DNA from 3 places in the Micromonospora sp. CNZ296 genome. Region 2 is predicted to be linked to each of the others. Evidence: riboswitches for the same ligand, from Rfam matches in the RefSeq annotation. Region 2 holds a riboswitch; each other region holds the start of a gene.
The links. A riboswitch is a leader RNA that binds a small molecule or an ion and turns the genes downstream of it on or off. The one in region 2 is predicted to bind cyclic di-AMP.
Positions count from the first base shown of each region.

Region 1 (8,649 bases), on a different contig from region 2:
CGGTTGCAAAGGAGTCCGTGCCGGTGGCAACCACGCCCCCTCAACGTCACGCCCCGAGCGCTCCACCCGGCCGGCGGGCCGGGTTCCGACGGGTGGTACACGGTCTGGTCACCCTGGTCGCGGCCGCCGCGGTCGGCGCCGGAATGCTGACCGCCCCGGCGCACGCGGCGCCGTCGGTGGACGAGATCGACGCGCAGATCGACAAGCAGTGGCAGCAGCTCGAACCCACCATCGAGCAGTTCAACAAGGTCCGCTCGCAGCTTCGCGCCAACCAGAAGAAGTCCAAGGCGCTGAAGGACAAGATGGTGCCGCTGGAGCTGGCCTCCACGCTCGCCATGAACAAGGTCGGCGACATCGCGGCCCGCTACTACATCCAGGGCCCGTCGCAGGAGCTGGGCGCGCTGCTGGTGAACTCCAAGCCGGGCGCGCTGGCCGAGCAGCTGGTCATGCTGGACCGGATCGCCGAGGACCAGCGCCGCCAGATCGCCGGTGTGCTCAAGGTGCGCGACGAGTACAACAAGCAGAAGGAGAAGCTCGACGCGCTGATCGCGCTGGAGATCAAGCAGCAGAACGATCTCGCGGCGAAGAAGAAGCAGATCGACTCGGAGATCAAGCGGCTGACCGCCATGCTGCCGGTGACCTCGATCCGCCCGGCAGGCTGCCCCGCCGTCGACGGCGTGGTGAGCAGCGCCGCGCGGACCGCCATCAAGACGGCGTGCGCCCAGGTCGGTGACCCGTACGTGTGGGGCGCCACCGGCCCGAACTCGTTCGACTGCTCCGGTCTCACCCAGTACGCGTACAAGGCGGCGGGCATCTCGCTGACCCACTTCACCGGCGCGCAGTGGAACGAGGGCCGCAGGATCTCCCGCTCCGAGGCCCGCCCCGGTGACCTGGTGTTCTTCGGCTCCGACCTGCACCACGTCGGGCTCTATCTCGGCAACGGGGTGATGGTGCACGCGCCACGTACCGGCAAACCGGTCCAGGTGTCGAGCATCAGCACGATGCCGATCGCCGGCTTCGTCCGGGTCGCCTGACCCGGAACCCGGGCAGCGAGAAGGCCCCCGGTCCACGCGGACCGGGGGCCTTCCCGTGTGCGGTGCCGGGTCAGCGCGGCGCGCCGACCGGGGACGGCAGGATCAGCACGTCGTCCAGGTTCACGAACATGATCCGGTGACCGAACTGGACCTGCACGTAGCGGTTCTCGCCGCGGACCACGGTCCGGTCACCCGGTGCCGAACCGTCGAACGAGACCGCCCGGTAGTACTCGCCGGGCAGCACCCCGCCCACCGCGTACCGCTGGCCGGCGGCGAACGTGTACTGAAGCGGCGAGATGGTCTGGTACGGGATGGTGTCCGGGTAGGCGGCCTGCTCCGGGTAGGCCCGCCCGTACACCGGGATGGTGGCCTTGCCGGGCCGCGGCGTCACGACGAAGCCGGTGGCCCACTTGGCCGTCGGCGCGGAGGCCGGGTTGAGGAACCACGCCTTCTGACCGAGGTACCAGATCGCCGTCCAGTCGCCCTGGCGGCCGGCGAGCGCGTACGTCTGACCGGCGGAGGCGCGGGCGCCGTGGTCGGAGATGTACATGGTGTCCGGCGTGCCGTCCGGGCGCAGCCCGAGGTCGTTGACGAGCGGGGCGTCCGGGCTCGGCGCGGTCCGCAGGATCACCGACGAGGAGCCGCGCGACGGGCACGGCTGCGCCGGCGGCCGGGGCGTCGGGACGCCGGGCGGCTGCTGGTTGCAGCCGAAGAACGCCGGCCGGTTGGTGGCGAAGTCCGGGTCGATGGTGACCAGGCCGGTACGGGGCGTGCCGGTGCTGCGGAACGGCGCCTTCATCAGGTCGAAGTAGTGCGACCAGTCCCAGTACGGTCCCGGATCCCAGTGCATGCCGCCCACGTTGGCGGCGGTGATGCCGGGCACGTTGTCGTGGCCGATGATGTGCTGCCGGTCCATCGGGATGCCGAGCTTCAGCGCCAGGTGACGCACCAGCTTGGCGGAGGTGCGGTACATCGCCTCGGTGTACCAGGTGCCCTGACCGGCGAAGCCCTCGTGCTCCAGGCCGATGGACTTGGCGTTGACGTACCAGTTGCCGGCGTGCCAGCCGACGTCCTTGGTCTTGATGTGCTGGGCGATGTAGCCGTCCACCGAGCGCAGCGTGTAGTGCCAGCCCAGGTAGTCGGCCCGCTTCACCAGGTCGACGCTCGGGCCGAAGTAGCCCTCGGTGTCGTGGATGACGATGTACTCGATCTTCTGCTGCTTCGGCCGGTCGCCCAGGTCGTGGTTGCCGTAGTCGCCCGGGTCGTCGCTGAGCTGCTCGTACGGCGCGGGGATCCACTCGCAGGCCAGCCGCACCGGGCACTCCAGCCCGTCCGGCCGCTCGGCGTTGCGCAGGCCCAGGCGGGCCAGGCGGGAACGGTCCGGCTTCGCGGCGGTGGCGGCGAGCGTGACCCGCTGGCCGTCGTCGGTGGTGCGGCTGGCGCCCTGGCCGAGCTGGTCGTAGACCTCGTCGGCGAAGGCCGCCGCGGCGTCCGAGGTGTCCGCGCCGGAGTACCGGGCCACCGCGCCGTACCAGGCCGCCGGGTCGGTGCCGGCGCCGACCGGCCCACCCAGAGCCTTCTGGTACGACGCCAGCAGCGCGGCGCCACCGCGGATGTTCGCGGCCGGCTCGGTGCGCAGCGTGCCCGCGTCGAGCCCGGTGAGCGCGGCGGCGGCGTCGAGCGTCTGGAGCGAGGCCGGCGGCAGCGGGGTCTCCCGCTCCGGCGCGGCGGCGGTGGCCGGGTCGAGCTTCAGCGGCCGGGAGTCGTCGCCGCGCGGGTCCTCGTCCTCGTCGACGTGGGCGCTGCCCGGCATGGCGAGGATGTGCGCGGCGTCGGTCAGGTGCATCGGGCCGTAGCCGCCGCTGGTGCTCGGCTGCCCGGTGTGGGTGTCCCAGCGGGACTCCAGATAGGAGACACCGAGCAGTACGTTCTGCGGTACGCCGTACTCTGCCGCGGCGGCGGCGTATTGTTGTTGCCGGTCGCTCGCGGACGCAGACGTGTCCGGCGCGGCGGTCACCGGGCCGGTCGCCGCCAGCGCGGTGGCTGTCGCCACTGCGGCGGCGAGCAGTATCCGTCTGCCCGACGGCGGGGCGGAGAGGTGCATCGAACCTCCTGGACAGGGATGGGGGTCACTGCGTTTCCACCCTCACTCCGCACACCCGCGAGGGTCAATACCTTTCCAGTGAGTAATCAGCCTTGAAAGAAAATTTCACCTCCGACCGAGGTGCGGCGCCTCATCGCGTACGGAGTGTCACGGCGCTGGAAGTTGCGGATCGATAACGGTGGTCCCTACTCTGGTGAATCGTCGGCCGCACGTCTCACCGTCCAACCCGGTCGGTGACGGTCCGACACCGCCGAGTCGCCTCCGGGCGAGCCGGGGAACCAGGTACCTGGGGTGAATCCGCAGCGATGCGGTAGGGCGGCTCCCTTCCCGCCCGAATCCGTCAGCTAACCCGGTAGGCGGTACGGAAGAAGGAGTACGGACGCCCGGTGGCACTCCATGCCCCGCGGCCGTCGTCGAGCCGGTCGGTCGACCGGTCCACGGCTGTGCCGCGTACCCGCTGGTCCCGCTTCACCACAGCCCTCGCCGCTCTCGTCGGCACCGCAGTCATCCTGACCGGTGGCGCCACGGCGGCACACGCCGAACCCTCGGTCGCCGAGATCGAGGCGCAGATCGACCGCGACTGGAACAAACTCGAACCGGTCATCGAACAGGTCAACGCCGTACGCGAGCAGCTCGCCGCGCGGCGCAAGCAGGCCGACGCGCTCGGCCGGCAGATCGCACCCCTTCAGGCCCGGGTGGACGCCGCGCTCGGCCAGGTCGGCGGACTCGCCGCCGACGCCTACAAGGGTGACAACCTCTCCACCGTCAACGCGCTGCTGGGCAGCCGCTCACCCGGTGACCTGGTCAACGGCCTGGAACTGCTCGACCGCTTCGCGCACCGCCAGCACGAGCAGGTGCGCTCCGTCGCCGCGCTGCGCGACGAACTGGCGGCGAAGAAGAAGCCGCTGGACGAGATGATCGCCGGACTGGCGCGTACCGAGGCCCAGCTCGCGGCGAAGAAGAAGCAGATCGACGCCGAGATCGCCCGGCTGCAGAAGCTGCGGCTCAAGGTGTACGGCAACGGTGGCGGCGGCCCGCTGCGCCCGGCGCCCTGCCCCGCCGGTTACCCCGGTGGCGCTGCCGGAGCGGCGGTCAAGTTCGCCTGCGCCCAGATCGGCAAGATCTACGTGTGGGGCGCGGCCGGGCCGGATCACTTCGACTGCTCGGGCCTGACCATGGCGGCCTGGGCCAAGGGCGGTGTCTCGCTGCCGCACAACGCGCGCCAGCAGCACGGCATGACGAAGCGGGTGAGCCGGGCCGAGCTGCGCGCCGGTGACCTCGTCTTCTACTACAGCGACCTGCACCACGTGGCGATGTACGTGGGCGACGGCTGGGTGGTGCACGCCTCCCAGTCCGGCAAGCCGATCACCATGAAGCGGGTCGACGACGGCGACATCAACAGCTACGGCCGGGTGTAAGGAAGGGCCCCCTCTTAACGCCTCCGGTAGAGGAGGGGGCCCCTATTAACAACTGTGGGCGCCGTCAGCGGGTCGGCCAGGTGCGCCAGCTCTGCCAGGATCGGCTCGGCGTCGGTCCGCGCTGCCCCTGGTAACGCGACCCGTAGACGGCCGAGCCGTACGGGTGCTCGGCCGGCGAGGAGAGCCGGAAGATGCAGAGCTGGCCGATCTTCATGCCCGGCCAGAGCGTGATCGGCAGGTTCGCCACGTTCGACAGCTCCAGCGTGACGTGACCGGAGAAACCCGGGTCGATGAAGCCGGCGGTCGAGTGGGTCAGCAGCCCCAGCCGCCCGAGGCTCGACTTGCCCTCCAGCCGGCCGGCGAGCTGGTCACCCAGCGAGATCACCTCAAGGGTGGAGGCGAGCACGAACTCGCCCGGGTGCAGCACGAACGGCTGCCCCTCCGGCACCTCCACCATCGAGGTCAGGTCGTCCTGCTGGATCGACGGGTCGATGTGCGTGTAGAGGTGGTTGTTGAAGACCCGGAACAGCCGGTCCAGGCGTACGTCGATGCTCGACGGCTGCACCAGCGTGGGCTCGAAGGGCTCCAGCGCGAGCGTGCCGGCCTTGATCTCGGAGACCAGGTCGCGGTCGGAGAGCAGCATCGGAACACCATAGCGACAGGTGCCGGTGACCTGCGTGTCGCACTACATCTTCGTACACGTGTTCGATAGAGTGTCCACATGGCTTCCTGGTCCGAATTCGCCGCCGACGAGCCCCGCCTCGCCGACGAGATCCGCCTCCTGATGCAGCAGTACGGGCCGGGCTTCGGCTACCTCGCCACGGTCCGCGCCGACGGCGGCCCCCGGGTCCACCCGGTCTCCCCGGTGTTCACCGCCGACGGCCTCTGGTGCTTCGTCATCGACTCGCCGAAGCGCCGCGACCTCGAACGCGACGGCCGCTACGCGCTGCACTCGTTCCCGCCGGAGGAGAGCGACGACGAGGCGTACGTGGCAGGCCGCGCCCGGCCGGTGACCGACCCCGCCACGGTGGCCCGGCTGGCCCGGATCGGCCGCGCGTCGCCGCAGGGCGACTGGCGGCTGTTCGAGTTCACCGTCGAGGCGGCGATGCTGACGCGGCGCGACCCGGTGGCGCAGCCCGGCGCCGCTCCGCCGCAGGTGCGGGTCTGGCTCGATCCGCGCGCGGCCGAACCCGCCCGGCGTGACCCGCTCGCCGCCGAGGGGCGGCGTGGCCGGCACGGCTTCGACACCCGCCGCCCGGCCGCCTGACCCGGCCCACGACGAAACGGTGCCGGCCCCGTCCGAGGACAGGGCCGGCACCGGTACGCGGTACGACGGTCAGGCTGCGCGGTAGGCGTTCCACGCGGTGAGCATGCGGCTCGCCTGGCCGGCGGTGAACTGGTACATGCAGGAGTCGTACGTGTAGTCCATGAAGTTGGTGATCGGGTCCTTGCCGGCGGTCGAGCAGGTGTCGCGGCCGGTCGGGCACTGGTACGCCGGGGACGCCTCGGCCGGGGTGTCGGAGACGCTGTCGCCCGAGCCGGAGCAGCCGCCCTGGAAGGTGTGGTAGAGGTTCAGCCAGTGGCCGACCTCGTGGGTACCGGTGTCACCCTGGTTGTAGTTGGTCGCGGTGCCGCCGGGCAGCGACTCGTTCAGCACGACCACGCCGTCCATCTTGTCCAGCGTCCGCTTCGGGAACGTCGCCCAGCCCAGCAGGCCGTTGCTCAGCTCGCCGAGGTAGATGTTCAGCGTGTTCTTGCCGCCCTCACGCAGCGAGGTCTTCATCGAGCGCTCGGCGGAGGAGCCCTGCACGATCGGGTACCACGACGGGTTCGTCACCCGGTTGATCTTCGTGAGCTGGAACCCGAAAGCGGTGGCGGCGCCGCCGGTCGAGCCCGCGTACGACTGGTTCAGCACGGTGATCTGCTGGTTGATCATCGAGTCGGTGATGTTGCCGCCGGCCCGGGTGCTGTTCTCCTGGATGACGTGCACGACGACCGGGATGGTCACGGTGGCCAGCGGGGCGACGGCGCCGGTCCGGAAGCTTGCCCGCTCGCGCTGCGCGGCGGCGAGGTCGGCCTCACGGTCACGGACCTGCTTGGCGGTCAGGTGATTGGGGTCGAGCTTGGCGTTGCCGCCCTTCGCGACGCGCGCGTTCGCGTGTTCGTCGGCGTGGGCGTCGGCCGGCTCGGCGCAGACGCCGGCCGGGGCGGCCGAGAAGGCCGAAGCAGCGGGGACGACGCCGACGGCGGCGGTGCTGAGCAGCAGCGCGAGGGTCGACGTCGCGACACCGGCGGTACGCCGGGTCAGCAGGTTGGGACGGAGTCCCATGGGCCCACCTCTTTCTGACGGCGTGCCAGGGGGTGTGTCACGCCGGTTCGGAAACGTGGGGCAGACGTTACATCCCATCGACGCATTTGAGAACGCCCATACGTTGTCGACGTTGGCGCTTGATCCACTCCAGCTCGGGGAGGTGGCGGGGTCAACCGCCCGCCGATGCCGCCACCTCGCCGAAGTGGCGCGCGGGCACCTGGATGCACAGGGGTGGTGACCTTCAGGTAGAGTGGTGCCGCCTGCGGGTGTAGTTCAATGGCAGAACATCAGCTTCCCAAGCTGACAGTGCGGGTTCGATTCCCGTCACCCGCTCCAACGTGAGGCCCCAGCTCAGGACAGCTTTCCTGGCCGGGGCCTCAGTCGTTGCTACCGCTCCTTGCGCTGGCCGTGCCCGCTACGTGCCCGATCACGGCCCTTCTTGATCTGCTCGCTGAGCGACGACGTCCAGCGCTTGGCGCTGGCCTACCCGCAGCGCCCGCTCACTGAACTGTTGAGTGACATGGTCGAAACCCAGGACACCCTCTTCGCCCTACTGGAGCGGAGGCAGACGCCGCAGCAGGCCCGGCAACTGCACTTCCTCACCGCCGTCACGAGCGGGCTCCTGGCCAAGGCGTCCCACGACCTCGCTGACCCGCATGCCGCGATGCTGCAAGCGCGCACCGCCGTCCTCTGCGCCGACCAGGCCGACCACAACGGGCTGAGGGCCTGGCTTCGCGGCCTCCAATCCATGGTCGCCTACTGGGCCGGTCGGTATGCCGAGGCCGTCCGGTACGCGGAGGCGGGCACCAACATCGCCGCTGGCACCGCAGGCACGACCTCCGTCTGGTTACCGGTCAGCGCAGCCCGCGGCTATGCCGCACTCGGCAACAGTGCCAAGGCCCTCAGCGCGATTCGGGCCGCCGAAGAAGCATGGAATCGCGTCGAGCCGGACGAGGTGGACGAGCTGGACGAGCTGGGCGGCATCTGCACGTTCAACCAACCCCGCACGCTCTACTGCGCCGCCGACGCCCTTGCCTGGCTGCCCAACGAGGCGGACCAGGCAGTCGACTTCTCCACCCGCGCCGTCAACGCCTACGCCAACCCCAACGACCCCGCGTGGGCCTTTGGTGACCAGGCCGGATCACACTCTGACCTGGCGATCGCACGGATCGCCGCGCGGGATCTGGAGGGCGCCGTCGAGGCCGTAAGGCCGGTGCTCGAACTGCCGCCGAGCCAGCGCATCAACGGGATCATCCACTCGGTGCAGCGTGTGCACCAGGCCGTCACCCGGGCCGGGCTGGCGGTCGAGGGGCGAGACCTGCTCCAGCAGATCGAGGACTACACGAGCACGCCGCTGAAAGCCCTTCCCAGGTAGGGCAAGATCGGGGCATGTACCCCGTGACGTTGAAGGGCCGCGCCGTCATCCTGCGAGAGTTCCGCAGCGACGACGCGGCCCCTTCTCTTGCCCTCGTAGGCGACGAACGCGTGACGCAGTGGCTCTCGTTCGACAGCCGGGATCTTGAAGCCGCGACGGCGATGATCGAGGGAGCGGTGGCCCGGGCCAAGACGGAGCCCCGCAACGAGTACTACCTAGCGGTGACCCTGCCAGGAGACGAGCTGATCGGGTTCGCTCGGCTCGGCCTCGACGGCGTGAGGGCCGCCAAGCTCGGATATGCCATCCGCGCCGACCAGTGGGCCACGGCTACGCCACCGACGCCGCCCGCACCCTGACGGACTTTGGATTTCGTGAGTTGGGCCTACACCGCATCTCCGCTGCCATCG
Region 1 covers NZ_VISW01000035.1:984-9,632, reverse strand. The annotation lists gene FB455_RS32550 (C40 family peptidase) at 24-1,034, shown strand; gene FB455_RS32545 (N-acetylmuramoyl-L-alanine amidase) at 1,105-3,138, opposite strand; cyclic di-AMP (ydaO/yuaA leader) riboswitch at 3,377-3,511, shown strand; gene FB455_RS32540 (C40 family peptidase) at 3,525-4,556, shown strand; gene dcd (dCTP deaminase) at 4,621-5,199, opposite strand; gene FB455_RS32530 (pyridoxamine 5'-phosphate oxidase family protein) at 5,278-5,823, shown strand; gene FB455_RS32525 (zinc metalloprotease) at 5,893-6,885, opposite strand; tRNA gene FB455_RS32520 (tRNA-Gly) at 7,130-7,203, shown strand; gene FB455_RS32515 (NsdA family TPR-like regulatory protein) at 7,307-8,242, shown strand; partial or broken gene FB455_RS32510 (GNAT family N-acetyltransferase) at 8,257-8,649, shown strand, end outside.
Region 1: another riboswitch for cyclic di-AMP. It lies ahead of FB455_RS32540 (C40 family peptidase); the one in region 2 lies ahead of FB455_RS02840 (C39 family peptidase).

Region 2 (10,327 bases):
GGCGGTGGCCTTGCAGGTCTTCGGGCTGACCGAGCCGGCCACGACGGTCGTTCCAGGACGGTGGACTTGCTCCAGTCGGCGGAGGCGCCGGACAGCGCCGAGTCCCACTGCGAGCTGACGTTGTCACCGAGCTTCAGGCTGAACGGGTTGGCGGTGCGAGCCCAGTGGTAGCCGCCCCAGCTGTGGTTGGCCTGGGCGGGCGACGGGAAGGCCAGCAGGGCGAGGGCGGCGGCACCGGCGGCGGCCAGCAGTTTATTGCGCATTCCAGCTCCTCTGGGAGTGCCGTGGAGGGTGGGTACGGCATCGACTCGGGTCACTTCATACGCCTGCCCTGGCGGGGGTGGAACCTTGCGGAACGCAACCTTTCCGCCGTCTGCAAATATGGACCATCGTCGAGGTCGTTCTGGCCGGGCCGCGCGCTCCTGAGGTATCGGGCCTCTGTGCTCGCCAGCCCTCACGGTCCCGGTGCGCCTTGCTGGCCTGGCGGGTCGCCCCGCGTACCCTTGCGGGCACGAAGGGAGCGCACGTGGCAGAGCTGGGCAGACTCGAGGCGGCGGTCATGGACGTCCTGTGGCGGGCCGGCCAACCTCTGCTGGTCAGAGAGGTCCTCGACGCACTGACCACCGACCGCGCTCTGGCCTACACGACGGTTCTCACCGTGCTCGACAACCTGCACCGCAAGGGTTGGGCGGCGCGTGCGAAGGATGGCAAGGCCTACCGTTATCGCCCAGCCGGCAGCCGGGAGGAAATCGCCGCTCGCACGCTGCGTCAGGTGCTCGAGACCAGCACGGACCCCGACCTGGTGCTTCTGCATTTCGCCAGGTCGGCCTCGGATCGGGAACTGCACATCATCAAGCAGGTGCTCCACGAGCGGGAGCCCGGGGCGTGAGCATCGCGCTGGCACTGGTCGCCGGTGTCGTGGCCGCCGCCTGGTGGGGGCCCGTCGCGTTGCGATTCTGCTTCCGCCACGTTGCTGACCCGGTCGCCGTGCTGCTCGGCTGGCTCGGGCTGCTCGTCGCCGTGACGGCCACCTTCGGCGTCGCCGTCGCCGTGTTGCTCGCCCCGGGCGCTGCCCACGAGTGGGCACTGCATGACCTCGCCCGACTGTGTTGGCACTGGGCGCGGCCCAGCCGTCCCCCGGCCCTCGGCGAGGTCCTCGGCGGGGCGGGCGCTCTGGCCATGGTCGCGGCATTCACGAAGTTCGCCGCGTCCTGCGTCCGCCGCGCCCGGACGGCCGGTCGCGCCCGGCGCGTGCACGGGGATCTGCTGGCTCTCTCCGGCGGCGCGGCCGAGCCCGGTGACGGGGCGGTGCTGTGGATCCCACACCCCACCCCGTTGGCGTACAGCCTCGGCGGGGCCGGCGGGTTGACTGTGCTCGCCAGCTGTACCCGAGATCTGCCGGCGGATCAGCTCGCCGCGGTGCTGAGCCACGAGCGCGCCCATCTGCGCGAGCGCCACCACCTGCTGGTATCCGCCGTGGAAGGGCTTGCATCGGCCGTTCCCTGGCTGCCGCTGACGCGGGAAGCACCCGCCGCCGTCCGTCTGCTAGTCGAGCTGCGTGCGGACGCTGCGGCCGTCCGGGAGTGCGGCCATGCGGCCGTGCGCAATGCGCTCTTGAGCTTCGCTGGTGCGCCCCATCCGCCGTCCGCCCTGTCGATGGCCGGGGGAGAAGTGGGAGTCCGGTTGCAGCGGCTTCAGTCGCGTACCCCGCACGGCCGCAATCTTGCGACCCGGACCGCGTTCGCTGCGGCCGCCCTCGGGGCGCCCGTGGGCATCGGCATGCTCGCCGCGGTCCTCACCTGTCTCTAGACGGCCGCCGCGCACTCTGACGCGTGGGATGGAAGCGTCAGCCGGCGAGGCCACCGGTTTCATGGCCGCTGCTGGTCAGGTGGGCACGCAGTTGGTCGTCGGTGGGCTCGACCAGGAATTTGCCGTCCGGCCACACCAGGGTGGGAATGCGACGTTGCCCCTGCTGCAGGCCACGGATCAGGTCCGCCGCAGCCTGGTCCTCATCGACGTCGACGTACACGTACGGGATGCGGGCGGCGTCGAGCAGGGCGCGGCTGCGTCGCACGTCGGGACACCAGCCGGTGCCGTACACGACGAGCTCATCGGGGCGGGAACGATCGTTGACGGTCAACTCGGTCTCCTCGTCGCCGGGACGGATGGCAAGGCGGCATCCCTGGGCGCCAACCGGTGCCCCAGGGATGCGAGATGCCCCGCGGGTCAGTCCACGAGCTGGTAGCCGGCCCGCTGCACGACCGCGCGGACCTCGGCGGTGTCCAACGGGTTCTCGCTGAGAACGGTGATGGTGCCCGCGGCCACGTCGGCCTGGACGTCGGTCACGCCGGCGATCTCGGAGACGTGCCCGGTCACCTTCTTGGCGCAGCCGCCGCAGGTCATGCCGGACACCTGGTAGGTGCTCCGGGCGCCGCTGCCGGTGCCCTGGGCCGCCGGGGCGCTGTCGATCGTGATGGTGCCGCAGCCGCAGCTGGCTTCATTGCCGCACATGGGATCTCCTCGGTGTCGCAGACGATGGCGTGACGGTGCGCAAGGTCCGTCCGTCGACGGTCGGCTGTGCGCCGGCCCGCAGGCGTTTGAATATACCCCTCCCCGGTATGCCCCTCAAGACCTCGACCGATCCGTGTGCTTACCCTGGCATGTCATCCGGATCACTTGACGACAGGTACCGGTGGGGGGTACAAAATTGCCGCTACCCATACCCCCTAGGGGTAAGAAAAGGAGTGATCACGATGTCATCCGGATCGAAGCGCTGGTGGGCCCTCGGACTCATCGCCCTCGCCCAGTTCATGGTCATCATGGACACCTCGATCATCGGCGTCGCGCTACCACGCATACAGGCGGATCTGGGTTTCTCACCGGAGAGCCTGTCCTGGGTCTTCAACGCCTACGTCGTCGCGTTCGGCGGCCTGCTCCTGCTCGGCGGCCGGCTGTCCGACCTGTTCGGCGCCAAGCGGATGTTCGCCGCCGGCTGGGGTGTCCTGCTCATCGGCTCCGCCGCCGCGGGCCTGGCCGGCAGCGTCACGGTCGAACTGGCCGCCCGCGCCGTACAGGGAGCCGGTGCGGCGCTGATCGCCCCGTCGGCGCTGACGCTGCTGATGATGCTCTTCGGCGCCGAACCCAGGGAACTCACCCGGGCCCTCGCCCTCTACGGCGCGGCGGCACCCGCCGGTGGCACCGCGGGCGTCTTCCTCGGCGGCGTCATCACCGAATACCTCAGCTGGCCGTGGGTCTTCTACATCAACATTCCCATCGCCGCGCTCGCGCTGCTGGCCACCCCGGCCCTGATGCCCGCCGGCGGTACCCGCCGCGGTTCGCTGGACGTGCTCGGCGCCCTCACGGTCACCATCGGTCTCGGCGCCGCGGTGTACGGCATCGTCCGCGCCCCCGAGGTGGGCTGGGCCTCTGGGCAGACCTGGCTGGTGCTCGCCGGAGCCGTGGTCGCCCTCGCGGCGTTCGTCGCCATCCAGGCGGCCCGCCGGGAGCCGCTGATGCGGCTGTCGATCTTCCGGGCGCCGAACCTCGCCGCCGCCAACGTCGCCCAACTTCTGCTCGGTGCGGCGTGGATCCCGATGTGGTTCTTCCTCAACCTCTACCTGCAGCAGGTCCTCGGCTACAGCGCCTTCCCCAGCGGCGCGGCACTGCTGCCGATGACCATCCTCATCATGATCGGCATGATCGCGCTCGCCCCGCGCGCCATCGCCCGCTTCGGCCCGAAGCCCATGGTGGTCACCGGCCTCGCGGTCCTCGCCGTCGGACTCGGCTGGCTCGCGTTGGTCCGCCCCGACGGCAGCTTCACCGTTGACGTGCTGCCGGCCTCGCTGGTCGCGGCGCTGGGTATGTCGCTGGCGTTCATCCCGTCGCTCGGTACGGCGATCTCCAGCGCCCGCCCCGAGGAGGGCGGACTCGCCTCCGGCATCGTCAACACCGGCTACCAGGTCGGCTCCGCGCTCGGCCTGGCCGCGATGACCGCGGTCGCCTCCGCCGCCGGCGCCGACCGGCTCGGCGATCTGCCCGCCCTCACCGACGGATACTCCGCCGCCTTCGTCGGCGCCGGGATCATCGCCGCCGCAGGCGCCCTCACCGCCGGTCTCACCCTCCGCGCGGCCAAGCGACAGCCTGTTAACGAGGCCGAGACAGTACCCGCGGCCTGACCGAATCCATCAACCGCCTGTCTGACGCCGGTGGATGAGTCTGATCCCGACTGATCCACCGGCGCATTCATACGATCAGCGCCCGACCCACGCGAGGCGGCCCTGGCGGTGAGGTGCCCTCGACTCCTGTCACGCGCTGCTGCCGACTACGTCTCGGCGTTGACGAGGATCGCGGTGACCAGCACGACGGCGACCATCAGCAACGCCTCGACCAGGACAGTGCGGCGTAGCTGATAAGTGGCGTCCATCGCGCGGTCATCCAGCCTGGGCACGACGCGCCGGCTGTTGTACAGCCCGACGAGGGCAACAGCCGCCACCAGGGCGACCTTGACGAGAAGCACCCGCCCCCAGTCGGTGGTCACGAGATGGCCCGGCCGTTCCAGGATCAGCAGGGTCAACGCGACGCCAGCGACACCCGTGAGCGCTACCGCGGCGGTGGCCGGTATGGAGAATCGCACCGCCATTTCGGCGGCACCCGTCGGTACGCCGAGGCGGGCGCGGCTCAGCAACAGGGCAGCCAGGAGAAGAACTCCGCCGACCCACACCGCGGCGGCAATGGTGTGGGCGAAATCGGCCGCCACGACGACGGCCCGAGGTTCCGCGGTGACGGTGTGCCCATCGACCAGAAAGGAACCCAGCAGCAGTGCCACGGTGACCGCCATGAGCACAGGCCGCACCGGTCGCGCTCGCACCCGCTGAACGCCGTCGCCGGCCGCGCTGACGGCGGCAGCCGTCACCAGGTTCCGGGAGTCGGTGGGTATCGCTGCGACGGTCGGAACGGAGTGACGCCCGACCGCGTGCCGGCCCCGAATCAGCGCCGCTTCGAGTGAACCGGACACGAGCAGACCGGCCGCACCGGTGAGTCGCAGGACCAGGCCGGCGGCCACCGGTGTCTGGCTGAGGGCGGTCACCGACGAGGCGCTGGCCGCCGAGGCGAAGGTGCCCTGCTCGCTGAAGACCGCCGCGAGTGCAACCAGCTCAAAGGCCGCTCCAGCCGCCACCGCCAGCCCCGCCGTCCGCACCCAGATCTGCACCACCCGGATGTCACTGCGTGTGCCGACCAGTGTGGTCAACGCGAAGACAAGACCACCGACACCGAGCAGGATCGCCCCGTAGGAAAGCCAACGCCCGACGGCGCCGACAAACCGCACCGGCGCCTGTTCCGCGTCGGCGGTGTGGCCAACAGCGTGTCCTCCCGCGTGTGCCGACGGCGAAGCCGGGGGCACACCTGGCCCACCATGGCCGGCATGTCCGTGCGGGCTGGCTGTTGCCTGGGGTTTAGCGGCCGTTCCGGGCGTCGGGGGAGGCGAGGCCACCGTAAACGTGATGACACCCGTCAGGGGGTGGGCGTCCGGGGCCGCGACGCTCCATCGCAGCTTGAACGTGCCGGTGGTCAGGCGAGCGGTCGGGTGGACCAGCCACGTTCGGCCTCCGTCGGGCGTGTGGCTGGCGGCCGGTAGGCCGATGCCGTTGCCGTCGGAAAGCTTGAATCCCGCTCCTGTGGGCGTGCCGGCGGCGCTGAGCGTCAGCCGGATCTCCTGGACGGCGCCGTCGATCCGCGCGCCGTCGGCCGGAACGGCCCGGAGCAGCTTGAAATGTGCGGCCGCAGGGGAAGCGAACCCGAGGGCCACGATGAGGGCGGGAAACAGCGCCAGCCACACCCGAATTGCCCAGCGCGCGGCGCGACGTGCTGGCGACTGAGGACATGCGAGACCCGGCGATGCAGCAAGCAAGGTCAGGCCGCCCGGCGACGCCGCTGGAAAGGCACTGTTGATCCTTCCGCCAAGGAGGCGCGGGCCGGTGCCCACACATCGCTCCCACGTGGTGCGGTCGCCATCCTAGGTCAACTACTACCCGCCCTTAGTAGGGGCGGGTCAGCTTCGACGATCCAGAAAGTCAGGTTGGGGGAGAGCGCCAGCATGGTGGCATCGCCGACTCGCAACGGCGACGGACTGCGCCGGGAGTGGTGCGAGGCATTGCCGCGGTCCCGGTCAGCCGTGGTCGGGTCGCTCTGTGGCCCCGCGGTGACGGATTTTGAAGCGGGCCACCGCGATCAGCGCGACGATCATGCTCTCGTACGCGGTTCCCACTTGCTTCGCGCGGCGCGCGCCCAACCGTCGGCAGGGCGGCGATCCGGCCTTACGCCGCCCGCCGGGATTGGGTTGATTTTCGTCGAAGCCACGTCGACATTCGAACGTCGAGCTACCCGCGGTCTGCGCGGGCTGACTGCCGGGTGTCACGAGCGCCGCCAACTTCATCTCCATGAACGCCTGTGCGGTAACGGGGAGCTCGCACTGACTTGTGTCTGCGCGCGGCCTCGGCCCGTACCACCACTACCGCCGCTGCTGCCGGCCCGGGTTTGCTGAATTGTGACTGAAATTGGTGTGGGGCTACGTACGGCCGCCCAGGAAACGGCCATTCGGGTGAGTATGCGGCGATCGGCCAAGCAATTGAGCGCCAACAGCATTCCGATGTCCGGTTACGTCCCGAGGGTTCCGCTATAACTGCTCGTCCCATTGAGTGGCATGAGTAACTGGAGGTTCCGATCAGAGTAGCGATGTTCGAGGCTTATGCAGGTGGGAGCCCTTGGCATACGACGTACCCACCGGTAATGTCGGCGCGTCCGGTGCGGTTTCCGATCGCAAGTGGCGACGCCGCTCCGACCCGCCTAATCGTGATCTCATGAACCGGGGACCCAGGCAACACCGGGGTGAATCCGCGAGCCACGGCCCGCGGTAGGGCGTACTTCCCGCCCGAATCCGTCAGCTAACCCGGTAGGCGGCCACGGAAGGAGTGCCAGCCTCGTGCGAAACACCTCCCGATACTCCCCACGCCTCCACGGCATCGCGGTGCCGACACTCGCCTGACTGTGAGTCCCGGCAACTGCCCCCCAGCCCGGCCCACCGGGCGCTCCCCATCCCCGCGGCACCCCGCCCAGTCACAACGTGCGTGAGTTCCTCCGCGCGTCGGGCCGGCCTGTGCCGCTCCAGCCCGTGGAGGAACACATGAAGCACCACATGAAGCGTCAGCTGCGGCGTCTTGTGACCGAGCGCCCGTACAAGATCATCGCCGGCTCCGCCGCGGCGCTCGTGCTCGCCAGCGGCGTCGGCACGGCGCTGGCCGCCACCGATCACAACGCGCCCGTCCGCCAGGGGAACACCGCCGCCGGGCTGGCTCCGCGGCTCGGTGATGTCGCCACCCGCGGCGAGGCTCGCGTCGCCGCCGAGCCGTCGCCGTCAGCGAAGGACAGGGCCACGACCGACCCGGACGTGACCAAGAAGGCGAGGCCGAAGCCTCCGTCGACCAAGGTCCTCGACCACACCTACGAGGCGCAGACTGCCTACTGGAACTGCGGCCCGGCCGCTGTGCGCAACGCGCTCAGCGCGAGCGGCGTCGAGACCACCCAGGACGCGATGGTCGCCCCGCTGAACGCTGGCGAGAACGGCACCAACTCGGCGGAGGACACCACTCGCGGGCTCAACCAGATGGTCAAGGGCAACCCGTACCGGACGCACATGATCCCGGGCCAGGCCGCGACGCCGGCGCAGATCGACCAGCTCCAGGCCGACGTGGTCACCGCCATCACCGACGGCCGTGCCGTGGTCGCCAACACCGTCGGCTCCGCGACCGATACAGACGGCGGCTGGCACTCCTTCCCCGGCGGCCACTACATCGCCGTGGTCGGATATAAGGACGACGGCCGGACGGTGCGGATCGCCGACTCCGCCGACCCGAACATGGCCGCCTACTGGATGACCACCATCGACCTGGCGAACTGGATGGCCACCCGCGGCTACTCCGCCTGATCCCATCTCCGGCCCTCGGGCACCGGCTCGTTCGAGCCGGTGCCCGTCGCCTTTCGGTTCGCGCCCAGTAGCAGGCAGGACGGCACGTCGTGCGCCCTCTGGTATGGCTCAGCCGATCATCTTGTGCGGTCAGGTTAGGTGCCGCCCGACGCGGCGGGCAGGGGCGAACACGTACAGGTCCAGCATGCCGGGTGGGTTGGCCAGGCCGGGGCCGCCGGCGCGAAATCCGAACCAGCCCCTCTGTGGACTTTGGTGCGTCACCGATAACGGCATGACGCCGACACGGGAAACTCCATAGTGCCGCTCGCTGCTATAGGATTACGGCATGAGCACCCATGCTGAGCATGGGTGCCGTGACTTTGTGTCCGAATCCCTCGGACACAACATCTCCACATATTGATCATGGGTTGAACGGGCTCACTTGCCTGAGGCTCCTGTGGTCGGTGTACATCGTTCCTGATCGCAGATGATGCTGATCTTGTTTCTGTGCAGGAGCGCGGCCAGGTCATGCGGGTTCTGGGCGTCGCTGGCGAGGCCGGGATGTCCCATCAGTCGCGCGATGATGTGGTCTTCCCTGAGGTAGAGCATCTTGCGTCGGCCGTTGGTGGGCTGTTGGGTGCTGGTGTGGCCTTGGCGGCATCGGTAGCCCGGACGCTGGTTGATCCAGTGGGATTCCAGTCTTCGGCCGCATGGTGCGCAGCGCAGCAGGCCGGTGAACAGGTAGCGGCGGGCAGTCCCGTCGTGGCTGGCCACAACTGCACACCGTGCTGTTCGAGCAGGGGTGCCAGGTGCTGCAGCTGGTTGGCGGAGAATGCTTGTTCGTATTCGCCGACCACGATCGCGTCGAACCCACGGTGCGGATCGGGGAGCGCGGCCAGCAGCGCGGCGGCCTGCGGACGCTGCCGCCAGCCGCGGCGGCGCGAGCAGCCGGCATCGAAGTACTCGGCGACGATCAGCCCGTGACCGGCGACGAGTTCGCTGGCGCAGTCCCGCTGCCAGTGCCGGGACGTCACCCGGTCTTGATGCTCGATGGTCGACATCCGGCCGTAGAACGCAAACCGCAGACCACCCTGCCGCCGGACGCGCGGCTGCGCGCCGGCGTGCGGCTGGCTGTTGAGCCATCGGGTCATGGGATCCGCGGGATCGTCACTCTGGTGGTCCGACACGCCAACATTTCTACGAAGGATCTTCATGGTCGAGTCGGACAAAAAGTCCGCTGCGCTGGATGAAGGGCTGTCGGGCCGGAGCCGGTGGTAGCCGCCCGAACAAGGCGGTCCAGCTACGACCGCCCGATGCAGGCCGCGCCGACGAGTGGCCCACGGGACTTTCGAACGCGACGTGGTGACGCAGTGGTTCGCCGACCTTGAGATAAGCATCCGGGGCAGGACGGGAACCCGCACCCGCACGACGGCTGCGGCCGTGGAGTGTCGTAGTCTGCGCTGGTGACGTGGGACGGTCCGGCTGGTGCGATGCGCGGCTACCGCGCTGTCGCGGTGGCGGTCGTCGTCGCTGCGGTTCTGGTCCTGCACGCGCTGCAGTGCGCTAGGGGTCTGGACACTGCGACACCTTCGGCGGCTGCCAGTTCCACGACCTCCCTCGCTTCCTACGACGCGTCTGCGGCCCTGAACAGCCTCGCTGATGCCCTCGCCTCCGCCGATCCGGAGGCGACTGACGGGCATCATGCGCCGGCAGATGGCGGGAGCGTGGCCGTGACGGCCTGCCTGCTGTTGCTGGTGATCGGCGGCGCTGTCGTACTGGCGGCATTCCAGCGCTGGGTCCGCCGGCTACCTGTTGGCCGGGGGCTGCGTCACCGGCCGGTGAGCCGGCCTGTGACGGTCCGGCTGCTGTCACTGTTGTGCGTGTCGCGGGTGTAGAACCGGTTTGCGGTTGTGAGCCCGTGGCGGTCCACGCGTCCTGATACGTGGCCGGCTGAGTAGCCGTCGCGGGCCTTCGTTCCTGCCGAGTCTGCCAAACGTGGTCCTGGCCAGTCGGCCAGCAAGCTCGGCTGTCCCTTCGTCGGGTCTGAGGATGCCGTGAACGACACCGTCACTTACATGCTGGCCGTGCGCGGGTTGTGCTGCGACCGTGCGGAGAGCGCAGTACGGCGAATTTTGGAAGATCTGCCGGGGGTGCATCGGGCGCACGTGTCCGCAGCAGCGGGCCGCGCGGTGGTGGACGCCGACCCGGTCGTCGTCACCGCTCCCGTGCTGACCGCGGCGCTCGCCGCGTCCGGCTATCCGTCCCGGCTGGAATCGCTCTGATCTCCGGCCCGCCCGCCGCCTCCTGATCGGGGCGTGCGGTAGCGGGTTGACTCATTCGTGGAGAGTCGATGGCTGCTCTATCTGA
Region 2 covers NZ_VISW01000001.1:621,458-631,784, forward strand. The annotation lists gene FB455_RS02800 (zinc metalloprotease) at 1-42, opposite strand, end outside; gene FB455_RS02805 (BlaI/MecI/CopY family transcriptional regulator) at 527-889, shown strand; gene FB455_RS02810 (M56 family metallopeptidase) at 886-1,809, shown strand; gene FB455_RS02815 (glutaredoxin family protein) at 1,847-2,140, opposite strand; gene FB455_RS02820 (heavy-metal-associated domain-containing protein) at 2,227-2,511, opposite strand; gene FB455_RS02825 (MFS transporter) at 2,754-4,175, shown strand; gene FB455_RS02830 (copper resistance CopC/CopD family protein) at 4,322-5,836, opposite strand; gene FB455_RS02835 (hypothetical protein) at 6,167-6,439, opposite strand; cyclic di-AMP (ydaO/yuaA leader) riboswitch at 6,831-6,971, shown strand; gene FB455_RS02840 (C39 family peptidase) at 7,181-7,981, shown strand; gene FB455_RS34640 (recombinase zinc ribbon domain-containing protein) at 8,399-8,734, opposite strand; gene FB455_RS34645 (hypothetical protein) at 8,746-9,210, shown strand; gene FB455_RS02855 (hypothetical protein) at 9,424-9,855, shown strand; gene FB455_RS02860 (cation transporter) at 10,015-10,242, shown strand; gene ccsB (c-type cytochrome biogenesis protein CcsB) at 10,311-10,327, shown strand, end outside.

Region 3 (10,327 bases), on a different contig from region 2:
GAGCGTGCACTCCCCGCCCAGCGGGCGGACCGCCAGCTCGGTACCGCGACCGCCGGGGGCCGGACGGGCCCACAGCTCGACCGCGCCGTCGAGGCGGCGCAGCGGCTCGGGCCACCGCCCGGCCGGGAGCACCTGCTCGGGCGCCCCGGCGATCGTCACCACCTGCCACCGGCCCGGCCGCGGGTCGGCGCCGGACCGCCGCGCCCGGCGGCGGGCCAGCACCCGCGCGCCCGCCGGAGCCAGCACCCGTACCCCCGCCAGCACCAGCACGCCCGCCGCCAGCCGCCCGCTCCGCGCCACCTGACCTCCCGCCGTCCCCGAGTGACCGACCAACCCGTCCGGCCACCCCGCGTGCCTACAGGGTGCGCGCCGCCCGGGTGAGCGGGGTTCGCCCCGAAGGGGTGAACCGGCGCGCTGCGGGTAACCGCTGCCCGCACCGACGGGGGGAGGGACGCATGCCGGAGGAGGCAGACCAGGTCGTCACCGCACCGAGCGGCACAAGCGACATCACCGGTACGCCCGATCTGCTCACCACCGGCCTCGATTCGCCCGATGTCGCCGGTGGTGCGCTGCCGGGTGGCCCGCCGCTGCTGGCGTCCCGGTTGACGCCGCCCGTGCCGCCCGAGCCGGTCCTGCTGCGTCCCCGGCTGCTCGACCGGCTGGAACAGGGCGCGTCCGGGCCGGTGACGCTCGTCTGCGCGCCGGCCGGCTGGGGCAAGACCACGCTGCTGTCGACCTGGGCGCAGGGGGAACGGGACGGGCCGGCGCCGGCCTGGGTCACGGTGGCCGAGGGGGAGACCACCCGGCGGCTCTGGGGCTACCTCGCGGCGGCCCTGCGTACCGCCGCCGCCGACGATCCGGACGACGGCCCTCCACCGATGCCGGACGGGCCGCCCCGGCCCGAGCAGCTCGAAACGCTCGCCGCCGCGCTCGCCACCCGTGAACGACCCGTGCTGCTGGTCCTGGACGACCTGCACCGGGTCACCGACCCGGCCGCCCTGACCGGGCTGGAGTTCCTGCTCCGGCACTCCGACGGCCGCTTGCGGCTGGTGGCCGGCGCGCGCGGCGAACCACCGCTGGCGCTGCACCGCTGGCGGCTGGCCGGCGAGCTGACCGTGATCGGCGCCGACGACCTGGCGTTCACCGCCGACGAGGTGGCCGACCTGCTCGTCGCGCACGGCGTGGCCGTACCCGCCCCGGCCGTGACCCGGCTCGTCGAACGGACCACCGGCTGGCCGGCCGGGCTGCGCTTCGCCGCGCTCGCGCTCGGCGACGGCGCCGACCCGGCGCGCACCGTGGAACGGTTCGCCGGTGACCAGCCGGACGTCGCCGCGTACCTGCGGGACGAGGTGCTCGCCCCGCTGGAACCGGCGACCCGCGACGTCCTGCGCCGGGTGGCGGTGGCCGTCGCGGTCCACGCCGACCTGGCGGCCGCGCTGACCGGGCGGCCCGACGCCGGGCACCTGCTCGCCGAGGCGGCCCGGGAGGGCGGCTTCCTCCACCAGGACGGCGGCAGCCCACCCTGGTACCGGCCGCACCCGCTGCTGGCCGACGTGCTGCGCGACGAGCTGGACCGGCTGCCCGCCGACGAGGTGCGGGAACTGCACCGGCGGGCCGCCGGCTGGTACGGCACCCACGACCGTCCGGCCGAGGCGCTGCGGCATGCGCTTCTCGCCGGTGAGTGGGCCGACGCCACCGAACTGCTCGTCACCCGCTGGCCCGAGCTGGCGCCGGACGAACCGGCCGCCGTACCCGCTCCGCCCGAGCCGCCGGCCGAGGCGGTCCGCCGGGATCCGGAGCTGGCGCTGGCCGCCGCCGCCGAACGGGCGTACGCCGGGGATCGGGCCGCCGCCGACGCGCAGCTGCGGCGGGCGCTGGCCGAGGCCGCCGGCCTGCCCGCGCCCCGCCGTGACCGGTTCGGCCGGCTGGCCGCCGCCGTGGAGCTGAGCCTCGCCCGGCTCGGCGGCGACCACGAGGAGGTACGCCGGGCCGCCGACCGCCTGCTGGCCACCATCGCCGCTGACGAGTCCCCGGGCGGCCCGGACGCCGACAGTGCCGTTGCCGGTGATCCCGGCGATCCGCGCGCCGGGACGGCCGAGCGGCACGACGTGCGCGCGGTGGCCGGTGCCGCGCACGGGCTGGTCGCGCTGGCCGAGGGGGAGCTGTCCACCGCCCGGGACCGGTTCGCCGCCGCGCGGGAGGCGGCGCGGCGGGCCGGGCGGCCGCGTACCGAACTGCTCTGCGTCAGCCGCTCGGCGCTGCTGGAGGCGGCCCGGGGCGCGCTGCGGGCCGCCGAGGAACTGGCCCGGGAGGCGCTGGCGATGCCGCCGTGTCAGGGCTGGTCGTCGCGGTCCGACTGCGGCTACGCGTACCTGGCGCTGGCGTTCGTGGACTGGCAGCGGGACCGGCCGGCGGAGGCCACGGCCCACCTGGCGCTCGCCGGGCCGGCCGGTGCGGAGCCGGGCGGCGCGGCGCTCACCGCGCTGTGCCGGGCCGGGCTGCTGGCCGACGGCGGCGACCCGGGCGGCGCGCTGCGCACGCTCGCCGGGGCGCGCGCGGTCGCGCCCGGCGCGGAGCTCGGCGAATGGCTCGCCGCCGACGAGGCCCAGGTACGCGTCGCCGTCGGCGACGTCGACGGTGCCCGGACGCTGCTCGACGCGGCGGGTGACGGGCCGGCGCCGGCGCTGGTGGCCGCGCGGCTGCGGCTGCGCGCCGGTGACGCCCGCGCGGCCGAGCGTGCACTTCCCGACTGGACCGCGTCCGGCGCGGCGGACTGGCCGTTGCCGGTGCGGCTGGGCGCCGGGCTGCTCGACGCGGCGCTCGCCGACGCCTCCGGTGACGCTCGGCGCGCCGGGCGGCTGCTGGAGGAGGTGCTGGCGCTCGCCGAGCCGGACGGCTTCCGGCGCGTCTTCACCCGGGCCGACCCGGGGGTACGGGACCTGCTCGCCGCGCGCCTGGACTCGGGCACCGCGTACTGGGCCACGGTGAGCGAGCTGGTCCGGGGCGTGGACGCGCAACCGGCAGCGGCACCGGCCGACGGTCCGGCCCGGTCGCTCGACGAGCCGCTCACCGAGCGGGAACTGACCATCCTGCGCTATCTCCAGAGCATCCTGTCCAACGTGGAGATCGCCGCCGAGCTGTCACTGTCGGTCAACACGGTCAAGACGCACGTGCGCAACATCTACCGCAAGCTCGACGCGACCCGCCGACGGGACGCCGTCCGGCGGGCGCGCGAGCTGCGGCTGATCTGACAGTCAGCCGTCGTCGGTGGCGGCGTCCACCACTGCCAGCAGTTCGGCCAGGTCGTAGCCGCCGTCGTGCCGGACGTCGTTGACGAACAACGTCGGGGTGCCGTTGACGCCGCTGCGGATGCCGCCGACGAAGTCCTGCCGGACCCGGTCGGCGTACTCCTGCCGGCCGACCTCCGCGGCGATCTCCTCCGGCGACAGGCCGATCTGCTCGACGCCGAGCGACAGGTGCACCTGGTCGAGCTGGTCCTGGTGCTGGTAGAGCCAGTCGTACATCTCCCAGAACCGGCCCCGGGCGGCGGCGGCCTCGGCGGTCTCCGCGGCGGTCTCCGCGTACGGGTGGACGTTGGTGATCGGGAAGTGCCGGTACACCAGACGCACCATGTCGGCCCGCTGGCGCAGCACCTCCGCCAGGTTCGGGTAGGCGGCGCCGCAGAACCGGCACTGGAAGTCGCCGTACTCGACGACGGTGACCGGCGCGTCCACCGGCCCGCGGACATGGTCGCGTTCGGTCACCGGGATCCGCAGCCGCGCGGTGGTGACCTGAAGGGGCGTGGTCATCCGGTACTCACCCGCCGATCCGCGTCCAGCTGTTCCAGTGCGTCGAGGATCCCGTCCACGCCCGGGTTCACCTCGGGCGGGGACAGATGGCTCCAGGCCACCCGGCCGTCCGGGTCGAGGACCACGAGTGCCCGGTCCGACTGCCCGTGCGGCGCGTACGCGCCGTACCGGCGCGACACCTCGCCCTTGGGCTCGAAGTCGGCGAGCAGCGGGAACCGGATGCCCCGGCTCTCGGCGAACGCCCGGTGCGAGTCGACGCTGTCCACCGAGATGCCCAGCAGCACCGCGTCGTACCGCTCCAGCTCGGGCAGGGCGGCCTGGTACAGGGTCATCTGCTCGCCGCACACAGGTGACCAGTCCGCCGGGTAGAAGGCCAGCACCACGGGACGGCCCCGGAACTGCCCGGGGCCCACCTCCCGTCCGTCCGGCGCCGCCGGGAGCGTGAACCCGGGCGCGGCCCGCCCGGGTGTGATCAGCCCGTTCGGATCACTCATGCCTCCCACCATGGCCGCGGCCCGGGTGAGGCGGGCTCACCCGGGCGGGGTGGTTCCGTCAGCGCACGGCGAGGTGGTTGCGCACCTCCCGGATGCCCGGGGCGTTCCACACCACCCGCTCGATCTCCTCGCGCTCGCCTGCGGAGTGGACCTGCCCGTCCAGCAGCACCGTGTCGCCGTGCACCCGCACGTCGACCTGCTCGGCCTCGGTGGCGGCGTTGCGGGCCAGCGCATCCACGATCCGCTCGGCCAGGTCACCGCCGTCGGCGCGCACGGCGGGGCGTACCGCGATGCCGTTGCTCACCCCGCACACGCCGGTGAGCCGGGCGACCGAGCGTTCGGCGGCCCGCCGTTGGTACTCCCATTCGACCTCGCCGTGCAGCGTGACCCAGCCGTCGGCCACCGTCACCTGCAACGCCTCGATCGGCACGAACGCGTCCCATTCCAGCGCCCGTACGGCCGCGACCGCGATCTCCGGGTCCTCCCGCCCGGCCGCGGTGTCGATCCGGACGGCGATGTCGTTGGCGACCGCGCGGACGCGGGCGACCCGGTGCGCGGCCCGCTCGGCGGCCCACTTCTTGGCGTAGCTGTCCACCCGTCCGGTGAGCGTCACCACGCCCTCGGTGACGGTCACTCCGATCTCGTCCGGGCCGACCCGCGGCTCCCAGGTCAGCTCGTCGAGCACGGCGGACTGGATGTCCCGGTCGGTACGCGTGATCGTGTCGGTGGCCATCCGGCTCCCCCTCCCGTCGATCGCGGCGCGGGCACGTGGTCCCGCACCCGCGATCCTGCGCGCGCCCCGGGTGAGCGGGCCTCACCCGGGGCGGGTGAGGCAGCACGACGGCCGCCCCCGGGAGTCCCGGGAGCGGCCGTCGTCGTGTCGTACGGGCGGGTCAGCCGTCCAGGCCGGCCGGCGAGTTCGGCCGGTCCACGTCCACGAACTCGATCTCGTCCGCGGCCCGGTCCCGGCTGCCGGCGGCGCGCGCCGCGGTGCCGGCGGCCCAGCCGATCGCCGCGCCCGCCAGCGCCGCCGCGATCAGCAGCGTCCAGGGCAGGGCGGGCCGGCGGCCGGCGAGCGCGTCGAAGGCGAGGGACGCCCGGCGGCGTGCCTCGTCGGCGGCGGAGCCGACCAGGTCGGTGGCGTCGTCGGCCAGGCCGGAGGAGCTGCGGCGGGCGGTCCGGGTGGCGTCGCGCACGCTGTCACCGGCGGAACCGGCGGCGGAGAGCAGGTTCTGCCACGCCTGGTCGGCGACCCGCTCGGCCTTGCCCCGGCGGTCCAGCAGGTTGGATCCGAACATCGTTCTACCTCCTCGGGTGCCGAAGGCCGGCGGCCACTTCGGACTCCGGTGTCCATCCGGCGGGTTCACTGTCTCGGGCAGTGCCCCACCGGGGCGCGTGGCAAACCACGCCGTGGTTCCCGGCCGTGAGCAGCGAACGGGACGAACCACCCGAACGCGCCGGGACCGGTGCCCACGGGACGTGCGTGCGCCCGCTACCCTGGTCGGCGGATCGGCGGGCCCGCCCGGTCGCACGGTTGGCCGCGACCCGCCATACAGGGGAAACTGGAACCCGGAGGTCCGGATTGGGTACGCCCAGGTGTGCCCAGTTCGCGAATTGCTCATCCCGGGGGGTGGCGACCGGGCCGTTGGAGGAATACTCTCGGTCGCGGCCCGCGTACTGATGAGGCGCCCGTCATGGGCGAGTGGAGGTGCTCGCGTGAGCCTGTCGATCGTGAAGTCGGTGCGGCCGGGTGGTGTCGTCCAGATCGCGCCCCGTGGGGAGATCGACGTCGACACCGCGTACGAGGTGCGGGAAGCGATCGCCGAAGTGCTCGCCAAGGGCCGTCCCTCGCGAATCGAGCTGAACATGCGGCTCGTCACGTTCATCGACTCGGTCGGCATCAGCGCCATGGTCGCCGGCTTCCAGACCTGCGAGGTCAGCGGCGTCAAGCTCGTGGTCACCGAGCCGAGCCGGTTCGTGCACCGGCAGCTCTGGGTGACCGGCCTGCTCGGCCTGTTCGGCGCGCCCGAGCCGTGGTTCGCCGACGACACCCCCGAGGTGCTGCCCGGCGCCTGAGCGCGCCGTTCACACCCCCTGCAGCCAGGGGACTTTCTACCCGTTGCCAGTCCGGCGTCGGTACGGGACGATCGTCGCGACGCACGACGGCGAGGGGGCCCGCTTGCAGAGCAGCGACAGCTTCAGCTACACCGTGCAGGCCCGGTGCACCCGGGCCGAAGCGGTGGCGCTACTGGGTGACCTGAGTCGCCAGGGCGAGCTGCATCCGCTGATCGTCCGGGTCCGGAAGCTGCCGGCCCGGCCGGGCGCGCTGGCCAGCTACGCGATCACCGACCGGCTGCAACTCGGCCCGCTGCACTTCCCGGTCACGTACCAGGCGGACGTGCTGATCGCCGGCGAGGACGAGGTCGTCACAGTGGCGCGTCAGCAGCCCGCGACGACGGTCCGCAACCACACCCGGCTGCGCGACGAGCCGGACGGCACGGTACGCATCGACGTGGAGATCACGCTCACCGCTCCGGCGCCACTGTTCGGGTACGCGTTCCGCCAGGCCCGGGCGGCTCACCTGGGCCTGGCGGCTCGTCTCGGAGCGACCCTGGAGGGCCGGCCGGCCTGATCCGGCCGGCCCTCTCGGGGCGCGCTCAGTACACCGACAGGTGCACGTGGTTGGTGTGGTCGCTGGACGGGTCGCCGTTGCCGCCGCTGTACGACTTCCACCCGCTGCTGGGCAGCCAGATCTGCTTGAACCAGATCACGTAGAGCACGGCGAGCGGGTCGGCGTTGCGCACGAAGTACGCGGCCAGGTTGTTGCCGTACGTCCGGTCACCGCCGGTGGCCACGCCGCCGAAGCCGTTCTTCTGCGCGGCGAAGTCGCAGGCCCGCCCCTTCGGGTGCTCACCAGAGCCGCTGGGCCGGTGGCACGAGACGTACCGGGTGAAGCCCGCCGCCTTGGCCTGTTGCAGCGCGTGCAGCGTGCGCGGGGTGATGCAGCCGTTCGCCGGGGTCGGGTCGTTGACGCTGCACGACTCCGACGGCCAGGAGCCGTCCGAGTTGCGCGGTGCCGGCTTCGCGTTCTTGCTGGAGGTGCCCTGGACGCTGCCACCGCCGCTGCTGCTGCGCGAGGCCCGGTCGTTCGCCACCTCCAGGGCGCGCTCGGCCTGCTCCTTGCGCTTGGCCATCACCGTCACCTGCTTGCGCTGCTCGCGGATCTCTCCGTCGAGCTGGGCGCGGGTGCGGGTGGCCTCGTCCCGGGTGGTGATCAGGTCGCGCAGCGTACGGTCCTCGTGCGCGGCGACCTGCTCCAGCGCGGCGGCCCGGTCCATGAAGCCCTCCGGGCTGCTGCTGCCGAGCAGCGCCCCGGCGGTCCCCAGACGGCCGTTGCGGTACGCCACGGCGGCGATCTCGCCGACCTTGGCGTCGCGTACGGCCAGCTCGGCGCCGACCGTCTTGAGTTGTTCGTTCAGCTGCTTCTGGCGGCTCACCGACCGGTTCAGCGCGGCTTTCGCCTCCAGCCAGCCCTTGCTGGCCGCGTCGAGCTGGGCACGCAGTTCGGGCGTGCCACCCTCGTCGTCGCCGGGCGCTGCGGCGAGCAGGCCGGTCACCGGCGCCGCCGAGGCGGGGGAGACCGGAACGGTCGCGACGCCGAGGGTCAGCGTCGCGACGAGCAGGGCCGCCAACCGGGCGGCCGTCCGTCGTACAGGTGCCACTGGGGGCATTCACACGTCCTTCCGTCAACGCCGACCGGGTTAGCTGACGGGTTCGGGACGGAAGATCCCTACCGCTGACGCGGATGCACCCCACGTACGTGGTTCCCCGGCTCGTCCCTGCGGACGATTAGGCGACGGCCGCCCCACCGGGGCCGGGTGGCGCCCGCGGGTGCGGCCGCGACCGAGACTACCGGCGCTGCCCGGGCGCGGCTCCGTGGAGCAGTGCCACTAGGCGGGGCAAAACCGGCATAAGACTACATTAGCCACAGTGATTTAAGTGTGTCCTAATCACCACTCGGTCTGTCCGCACACTCCGGCCGACGCTCCGGGTTCGACCTGCAACGTGGCGTGATCGATGGAGAAGTCCTCGTGCAGGGCGGCCCGCGCGGCGGCCAGCACCACGCCCGGGTCCACGCCCGGATCGGTGGTCAGGTGCGCCGAGGCCACCTCCATGCCCGAGGTGAGCGTCCAGACGTGCAGGTCGTGCACCTCGGCCACGCCCGGTACGGCGGCCAGCCGGTCGTGCACGGCGGTGACCTGCAGGTGCTCCGGCGCGGCCTGCACCAGGATGCGCAGCGCGGCCCGGCCGAGCCGCCAGGTGCGCGGCAGGATGAACACGCCGATGCCGACGGCGACCAGCGGGTCCGCCCACCACCAGTCGGTGACCGTGATGATCAACGCGGCGGCGATCACGCCGAGCGAGCCGAGCAGGTCGCCGAGCACCTCCAGGTACGCCCCGCGCAGGTTGATGCTCTCCTTCGACCCGGCGCGCAGCAGCGCGAACGCGACGATGTTGGCGAGCAGGCCGAGCACCGCCACCACGAGCATCGGGCCGGCCAGCACCTCCGGCGGCTCGCCGAACCGGCGTACCGCCTCGACCAGGACGTAGATGGCGACGGCGCCGAGCAGCACGGCGTTGGCGAGGGCGGCGAGCACCTCCAGCCGGTAGAGCCCGAACGTGCGCTGCGGGTCGGTGCCGGCGCGGCGGGTCGCGGTGATCGCCGCGAGGGCCATGCCGATGCCGAGGACGTCGGTGAACATGTGCCCGGCGTCGGAGAGCAGCGCCAGCGAGCCGGTCGTGAAGGCGGCCACCGCCTCGACCACCATCAGGGCGGCGAGCAGCGCGAAGGCGGCCCAGAGGCGGCCCCGGTGGCGGTGCGCCGCGTTGGTCACCGCGCCGCTGTGGTCATGACCTGCGCCCACGCCAACACCCTTCCTGCCCCGTACCGGCCAGGCCCAATGTATGTTCACATCGCTATGTATGCAACTGAACGATGGGTGACAGCCGGGTCACGGTCGGGTGTCCGTCAGGAGGGGTCGAGCGTGGTGAGACGCTGGGTGGCCCGGGACAGCGCCACGTAGAGCGTGCGGACACCCGAGCCGGGGTCGGCCCGGATCTCGCTCGGCGCCACCAGCACCACGCCGTCGTACTCCATGCCCTTGGCCTGGAGGCTGGTCACCACCTGGAGGCGGCCCGCGCCGAGCCCGCCCAGCCAGCCGGCCACCTCGTCCCGGCGCGGCACCGGCGTGATCACGCCGACGGTGCCCTCCACCTGCGCGAGCAGCGCCTCGGCCGCCTCGACGGTGGCCGCCGGCAGGTCGGCGGCGGGCACCGTGCGCTCGACCGGCGGCACGCCGGTGGACCGCACCGCGTCGGGCAGCGGCAGGTCCGGGTAGAGCCGGCGGATCTCCGCCGCCGCCACCGCGAAGATCTCCGCCGAGTTGCGGTAGTTGGTGGTCAGCTCGTAGCGGTGCCGCTTGCGCCGGCCCAGCGCCTGGTCCCGGGCCCGGTCCAGCTCCTGCGGGTCGCCGGTCCAGGCGGTCTGCGCCGGGTCGCCGACCACCGTCCAGGACGCCAGCCGCCCGCGCCGGCCGACCATCCGCCACTGCATCGGCGAGACGTCCTGCGACTCGTCCACCACCACGTGCGCGTAGTCGCGGTAGTCGTCCGGACGCTCCCGCGCCGCCGCGCGGGCGGCGCGCTGCCGATCGGCGTACGTGCTCAGCTCGCGCACGCCACCGGCGAGCTGGTACGGGTCGCGCTTGGGGCGGGCCCGCCGCACCGGCTTGCCGAGCAGCGCGTCCAGCTCGTCCAGCAGCGCGATGTCGGCCACCGTCAGCCCTTCGGTCGCGAGGCTCCGGTACGCGTCGCCGAGCAGCCGGATCTCCGCCGAGGAGAGGATCCCACCGGCGTAGCGGCGCAGCCGGTCCGGGCGGGCCAGCCAGTCCAGCACGTGCCTCGGGTGCAGCCGGGGCCACCAGGCCTTGAGGAACTCGCGGAACTCCGGCCGCTCGATGATCT
Region 3 covers NZ_VISW01000013.1:30,508-40,834, reverse strand. The annotation lists gene FB455_RS21420 (hypothetical protein) at 1-300, opposite strand, end outside; gene FB455_RS21415 (winged helix-turn-helix domain-containing protein) at 456-3,251, shown strand; gene FB455_RS21410 (DsbA family protein) at 3,255-3,809, opposite strand; gene FB455_RS21405 (redoxin domain-containing protein) at 3,806-4,303, opposite strand; gene FB455_RS21400 (BON domain-containing protein) at 4,362-5,036, opposite strand; gene FB455_RS21395 (hypothetical protein) at 5,197-5,601, opposite strand; gene FB455_RS21390 (STAS domain-containing protein) at 6,020-6,379, shown strand; gene FB455_RS21385 (SRPBCC family protein) at 6,483-6,935, shown strand; gene FB455_RS21380 (coiled-coil domain-containing protein) at 6,961-8,034, opposite strand; cyclic di-AMP (ydaO/yuaA leader) riboswitch at 8,039-8,169, opposite strand; gene FB455_RS21375 (cation diffusion facilitator family transporter) at 8,314-9,228, opposite strand; gene FB455_RS21370 (AAA family ATPase) at 9,333-10,327, opposite strand, start outside.
Region 3: another riboswitch for cyclic di-AMP. It lies ahead of FB455_RS21380 (coiled-coil domain-containing protein); the one in region 2 lies ahead of FB455_RS02840 (C39 family peptidase).